2 regions of the Clostridium sp. JN-1 genome follow, and region 1 is predicted to be linked to the other one. Evidence: a T-box and tRNA genes for the amino acid it is inferred to sense, from the RefSeq annotation. Region 1 holds a T-box; the other holds one or more tRNA genes.
What was found. The T-box of region 1 lies ahead of ileS (isoleucine--tRNA ligase). A T-box ahead of a tRNA ligase gene usually reads a tRNA of that ligase, here a tRNA-Ile.

Region 1 (3,425 bases):
AATGCGGAAGTACTGATATACAGGGAATTTCTAGAGTAACTGGTTATTTATCTTTAGATGAAAGATTTGGAGTAGGAAAGACAGCTGAAAGGTCAGATAGATTGTCACACTCTAATCATAAAAAGATATATAACTAGAGTTAAAGGAGGCAGTAATAGTTTAATATGGAACAAATTAAAACTATACGATTAGCTGGAATAACTTATGAGAGTCTTGTAAATGGTCCTGGAATAAGAAGAGTATTTTTTTCTCAAGGATGCAGACATAATTGTAAAGGGTGTTTTAATCCGTCCACACATGCATTTGATGGTGGAGAGCTAAAAGATATGGATGAACTGCTTAAGGATGTAAAAGAAAATCCAATGCTGCATGGGGTTACTTTTTCTGGTGGGGATCCATTTGAACAGGCAGAAGAATTTTCTTATATGGGTGAAAAAATAAAAGAATTTGGACTAAACATATGGTGTTATACAGGATATGTATTTGAATACATTTTTGAAAATAGAAATAAAGTAAAAGGGTGGAATAGACTTTTAAATTGCATAGATGTATTAGTAGATGGCAAGTTTGATGAAAAAAAATATGATCCAAATCTTAAATTCAAGGGATCTTCTAATCAAAGAATCATAGATGTTAAGAAAACTCTTGAATTGGGAAGTGTTGTATTATTGAAAAAAGTTTAATACACATATATAATTGCATATGAATGTATTTTCATATGTAGGAGTGAGAAGATGAAGGATGATATAAAAATAGAAGTTTGTGATTGCAGTGAAATTCATAAGGATTGTATTGAATGTGTTAGAGATAATATGCTTGAAGAAAAAACTTTTTTAAAGTTATCAGATTTGTTTAAAGTGCTTGGAGACAATACTAGGATAAAGATAATATATGCATTATTCAAAACAGAATTATGTGTTTGTGATATTGCACAAGTTTTGCAGATGAGTCAATCATCAATATCTCATCAACTTAGAATTTTGAAATCTGCACATTTGGTAAAGTTCAGAAGGGAAGGTAAGGTTGTCTATTATTCATTAGATGATGAACACATATTTCAATTATTTAATGCAGGGCTTGAACACATTCAGCATAATTGATTGCAGTATGTAAAAACAATTAAATTAAAGCTTGACAAGAACAGGCGGCAAATTTTGAATTTAATTTGTCAGCCTGTTTTTTAAAATTTTCTATTAAATTTAATTACTTATAATTTAAAATTTTTACTGCGTTTAACTCTTTAAGCGGCTTATCAATAACAAGAGTATTACTGCCTAACCTATCGCCATTTTTCATATGAATTAGAAAATTTTCAAGCCCGCCCAATTCAAATGAAAGTAATGGAGTTTTGTAATGCATAGGTATTACTATATGGCTTTTAATTGCTTTAGCTAGTTCGGAAGCTTCACTGCCATTTATTGTATAATTTCCGCCTATAGGTACAATTAAAATGTCGATAGGTCCCATCTGCTGTATTTCATTGCTTGAAAGAACATAGCCAAGGTCTCCTAGGTGGCATACTTTGTATCCATCTATGTCAAAAGTAAAAATAATATTTTTACCGCGTTTTGCACCTTTCACTTTATCGTGATATGAGGGTATTCCCTTTATATTGATGTCACATATATTGAATGTGCCTGTTTTATCAATGATATTATCACACTTTAAATTGTCTACATAATCATGATCAAAATGATGATGGCTTATTGTAACTATGTCAATCTTTTCACTGCAGCACTTGTATCCAACGGTTTCATCAAATGGATCAGTAAGTATTTTTTTACCATTAGAATTTTCTATTAAAAATGAAGAATGTCCAAGCCATTTAATTATCATAAAATCACTCCTAACTTAATGAAAAGTTATAAATTTTAATTATATTATAACCTAATTTTCACAGTTTAAAAAAATTGACAAGAAAAAAACGTTATAATATAATAAAGAGAAATTGTAATTATCAAATATGTTGAACAGGAAAAGTATTTAAGATAAGTTACTTACAGAGAGTGGAAATGGTGAGAAACCACAGGATAATCTTAAAGAAAATCACCTGGGAGTTAGGAAACTGAATATACTTAGAGTAGTTAGTAAGTTTCTTCGCAGTCCTGCGTTTAAGGATAGAGTATATTTGTACTTGAAATGTTACCCATAGGTGGTATAACGAATAAAACTTCGTCCTATTTTGGATGAAGTTTTTTGATTTTAAGTATTATAAATAACAAAAAGGTTAAAATAGTAAAATATTACATATGTAAACAGAAAGGGGCTAGGTTATATGTATAAAAAAGTTGACAACACTAGAAGTTTTGCCGAGATGGAAAAAGACATAATGAAACTCTGGGACGATAAACAAATTATAAAAAAGAACTTTGATCTAAATAAAGATGGAGAGTATTTTACATTCTACGATGGACCGCCAACAGCAAACGGAAAACCACATATAGGTCATGTACTAACAAGAGTTATGAAAGATTTAATACCTAGGTATAAAGTTATGAAAGGGTATAGGGTCTTGAGAAAAGCAGGATGGGATACTCATGGACTTCCAGTAGAACTTGAAGTTGAAAAATCTCTTGGTATATCTGGAAAACCACAAATTGAAGAGTATGGTGTAGAAAAGTTTACTAAAAAGTGTAAGGATAGTGTTTTCACTTATGTAAGTGAGTGGAAAGAGATGTCTGAAAGAACAGGTTTCTGGGTTGATATGGAGAAACCATATGTAACATATCATAATGATTATATAGAATCAGTATGGTGGGCTTTAAAACAAATTTGGAATAAAGGACTCTTATACAAGGGATATAAGATAGTACCTTATTGTCCAAGGTGTGGAACAGCACTGTCTTCACATGAAGTATCCCAAGGATATAAGGATGTAAAGGAAACTTCAGTATATGTAAAATTTAAGTTAAAAGGTCAAGATAAATATATGCTTGCATGGACAACTACACCATGGACATTACCAAGTAATGTGGCTTTAGCAGTTAACAAGGCATATGATTATGTTGAAGTAATTAATAATGGAGAACACTTAATATTAGCTGAAGCTCTTCTTAATAAACTTGAAGGTGAATATGAAGTAGTTAGAAAGTTCAAAGGAGAAGAACTAGTTGGATTAGAGTATGAGCGGATGTTTAATTTTGTTAAACCAGAACAAGGTAAAAAGGCATTTTGTGTTGTTCATGCAGACTATGTAACTTTAACAGATGGTACAGGTATAGTTCATACTGCTCCTGCTTTTGGTGAAGATGATAGTAATACGGCAAAAAAATATAATCTTGCATTTATAAATTTAGTAGATACTCAAGGACGTTTTGTTGATGAAGTTACAAACTGGAAAGGTATGTTTGTAAAAGATGCAGACCCTAAAATAGTTGAATACTTAGAAGAAAAGAATATATTATATAAATCAGAAAAGTTTAAAC
Region 2 (3,425 bases), 300 kb from region 1:
CCTTCGGGAATGGATCTAGCGGCGGACGGGTGAGTAACACGTGGGCAACCTGCCTCAAAGAGGGGGATAGCCTCCCGAAAGGGAGATTAATACCGCATAAAGTTATTTTATCGCATGGTAAAATAACCAAAGGAGAAATCCACTTTGAGATGGGCCCGCGGCGCATTAGCTAGTTGGTAAGGTAACGGCTTACCAAGGCAGCGATGCGCAGCCGACCTGAGAGGGTAATCGGCCACATTGGAACTGAGAGACGGTCCAGACTCCTACGGGAGGCAGCAGTGGGGAATATTGCACAATGGGCGAAAGCCTGATGCAGCAACGCCGCGTGGGTGATGAAGGTTTTCGGATTGTAAAGCCCTGTCTTTTGGGACGATAATGACGGTACCAAAGGAGGAAGCCACGGCTAACTACGTGCCAGCAGCCGCGGTAATACGTAGGTGGCGAGCGTTGTCCGGATTTACTGGGCGTAAAGGGTGCGCAGGCGGATATTTAAGTGGGATGTGAAAACCCCGGGCTCAACCTGGGGACTGCATTTCAAACTGGATATCTAGAGTGCAGGAGAGGAAAGCGGAATTCCTAGTGTAGCGGTGAAATGCGTAGAGATTAGGAAGAACACCAGCGGCGAAGGCGGCTTTCTGGACTGTAACTGACGCTGAGGCACGAAAGCGTGGGTAGCAAACAGGATTAGATACCCTGGTAGTCCACGCCGTAAACGATGAGTACTAGGTGTAGGAGGTATCGACCCCTTCTGTGCCGCAGTAAACGCAGTAAGTACTCCGCCTGGGAAGTACGATCGCAAGATTAAAACTCAAAGGAATTGACGGGGGTCCGCACAAGCAGCGGAGCATGTGGTTTAATTCGAAGCAACGCGAAGAACCTTACCTAGACTTGACATCCCCTGAATTACCTGTAATTAGGGAAGCCCTTCGGGGCAGGGAGACAGGTGGTGCATGGTTGTCGTCAGCTCGTGTCGTGAGATGTTAGGTTAAGTCCTGCAACGAGCGCAACCCTTATCATTAGTTGCTACCATTAAGTTGAGCACTCTAGTGAGACTGCCCGGGTTAACCGGGAGGAAGGTGGGGATGACGTCAAATCATCATGCCCCTTATGTCTAGGGCTACACACGTGCTACAATGGTGAATACAGAGAGATGCAAACCCGCGAGGGTGAGCCAAACTTCAAAATTCACCTCAGTTCGGATTGCAGGCTGAAACCCGCCTGCATGAAGCTGGAGTTGCTAGTAATCGCGAATCAGAATGCCGCGGTGAATGCGTTCCCGGGCCTTGTACACACCGCCCGTCACACCATGAGAGTTGGCAACACCCGAAGTCCGTGGGGCAACCGTAAGGGGCCAGCGGCCGAAGGTGGGGTTAATAATTGGGGTGAAGTCGTAACAAGGTAGCCGTAGGAGAACCTGCGGCTGGATCACCTCCTTTCTAAGGAGTCGTAAGATAGTTAATTCTATCTTAAAAGACTGGTTTAATGTCGATACTCTGTTTGATGCACTAATGTTTATTTTTTTTTGAGGGCTTATAGCTCAGCTGGTTAGAGCGCACGCCTGATAAGCGTGAGGTCGATGGTTCGAGTCCATTTAAGCCCACCATTTGTTCTTTGAAAATTGCACAGAGAAAATAAGTTAAAAGTAAAGCATATTCATGTATATTTATTCTAAAAAGAATATTTATACTGAATGAAGATTAATATAATTAATCGTACTTTGTAGAATTAAAAGATTCTTATAGTTATAGTTGGTGTAATAATATATCAACTAACAAACAAACATTAATAATAGTGTATAACTTATTATTAATGAAATAAAAATTGCTTATAGCAATTTTTAACTTAAAGGTCAAGCTACAAAGGGCGCATGGTGAATGCCATGGCACCAGGAGTCGAAGAAGGACGTGATAAGCTGCGATAAGCTTCGGGTAGGCGCAAATAGCCTGTGATCCGGAGATTTCCGAATGGGGAAACCCACATGACTAACGTCATGTACTTTAAACTGAATTCATAGGTTTATAGAGACAAACCCGGGGAACTGAAACATCTAAGTACCCGGAGGAAGAGAAAGAAAAATCGATTTCTTAAGTAGCGGCGAGCGAAAGAGAAAGAGCCCAAACCAGGAACTTGTTCCTGGGGTTGCGGGTAGATCATAAACACTTTTATTTCCTAATTGAAGAGAGCTGGAAGGCTCCGCCGCAGAAGGTAAAAGCCCTGTAAATAAAAAGAAATTTAAGTTAGATCTATTCCAGAGTACCACGAGACACGTGAAACCTTGTGGGAAGCTGGGAGGACCACCTCCCAAGGCTAAATACTACCTGGTGACCGATAGTGAAGCAGTACCGTGAGGGAAAGGTGAAAAGAACCCCGGAAGGGGAGTGAAATAGAACCTGAAACCGTGTGTCCACAACCGGTCGAAGCACATTTAAGTGCGACGGCGTGCTTTTTGTAGAACGAGCCAGCGAGTTGCGGTATGCAGCAAGGTTAAATACTTAAGGTATGGAGCCGAAGGGAAACCGAGTCTGAATAGGGCGACTAGTTGCATGCTGCAGACCCGAAACCGAGTGACCTATCCATGGACAGGATGAAGCGGAAGTAAAATTCCGTGGAGGTCCGAACCGCGTTGGTGTTGAAAAACCATGGGATGAGCTGTGGATAGCGGAGAAATTCCAATCGAACTCGGAGATAGCTGGTTCTCCTCGAAATAGCTTTAGGGCTAGCGTCGAGATTGAGTAATGGAGGTAGAGCACTGAATAGGCTAAGGGCTGAAAACAGTTACTGAACCTTATCAAACTCCGAATGCCATATACTCGTATCTCGGCAGTCAGACTGCGAATGATAAGATCCGCGGTCAAAAGGGAAACAGCCCAGATCATCAGCTAAGGTCCCAAAGTGTAAGTTAAGTGGTAAAGGATGTGGGATTTCTAAGACAACTAGGATGTTGGCTTAGAAGCAGCCACTCATTTAAAGAGTGCGTAATAGCTCACTAGTCGAGAGATCCTGCGCCGAAAATGTCCGGGGCTAAAACTTACCACCGAAGCTATGGACTCGAAAGAGTGGTAGAGGAGCTTCCTGTATGGATTGAAGCTGTACCGTAAGGAGCGGTGGACTGTACAGGAGTGAGTATGCTGGCATAAGTAGCGAGAAATAAGTGAGAATCTTATTGGTCGAAAACCTAAGGTTTCCTGGGGAAGGCTCGTCCTCCCAGGGTTAGTCGGGACCTAAGCCGAGGCCGAAAGGCGTAGGTGATGGACAATTGGCTGACATTCCAATACCGCCAGCTTCCATTTGACAGATGGGATGACGCAGGAGGATAGGATGTGCACACTGTTGGATGTGTGTCTAAGCACTTAGACGTGCCCAGAAGGTAAATCCGCTGGGATTAGTTGAGGTGTTACAGGGATTTCTTTTCTAAGAAAGAAGTA

Region 2: it has a tRNA-Ile gene. The T-box ahead of ileS (isoleucine--tRNA ligase) is inferred to sense a tRNA for this amino acid. The anticodon was not compared.

The regions. Positions count from the first base shown of each region.
Region 1 is NZ_CP033465.1:114,449-117,873, forward strand. It holds gene EBB51_RS00590 (anaerobic ribonucleoside triphosphate reductase) at 1-137, shown strand, start outside; gene nrdG (anaerobic ribonucleoside-triphosphate reductase activating protein) at 165-683, shown strand; gene EBB51_RS00600 (metalloregulator ArsR/SmtB family transcription factor) at 735-1,100, shown strand; gene EBB51_RS00605 (MBL fold metallo-hydrolase) at 1,204-1,836, opposite strand; T-box leader at 1,958-2,183, shown strand; gene ileS (isoleucine--tRNA ligase) at 2,276-3,425, shown strand, end outside.
Region 2 is NZ_CP033465.1:2,607,299-2,610,723, reverse strand. It holds rRNA gene EBB51_RS12525 (16S ribosomal RNA) at 1-1,436, shown strand, start outside; tRNA gene EBB51_RS12520 (tRNA-Ile) at 1,527-1,603, shown strand; rRNA gene EBB51_RS12515 (23S ribosomal RNA) at 1,848-3,425, shown strand, end outside.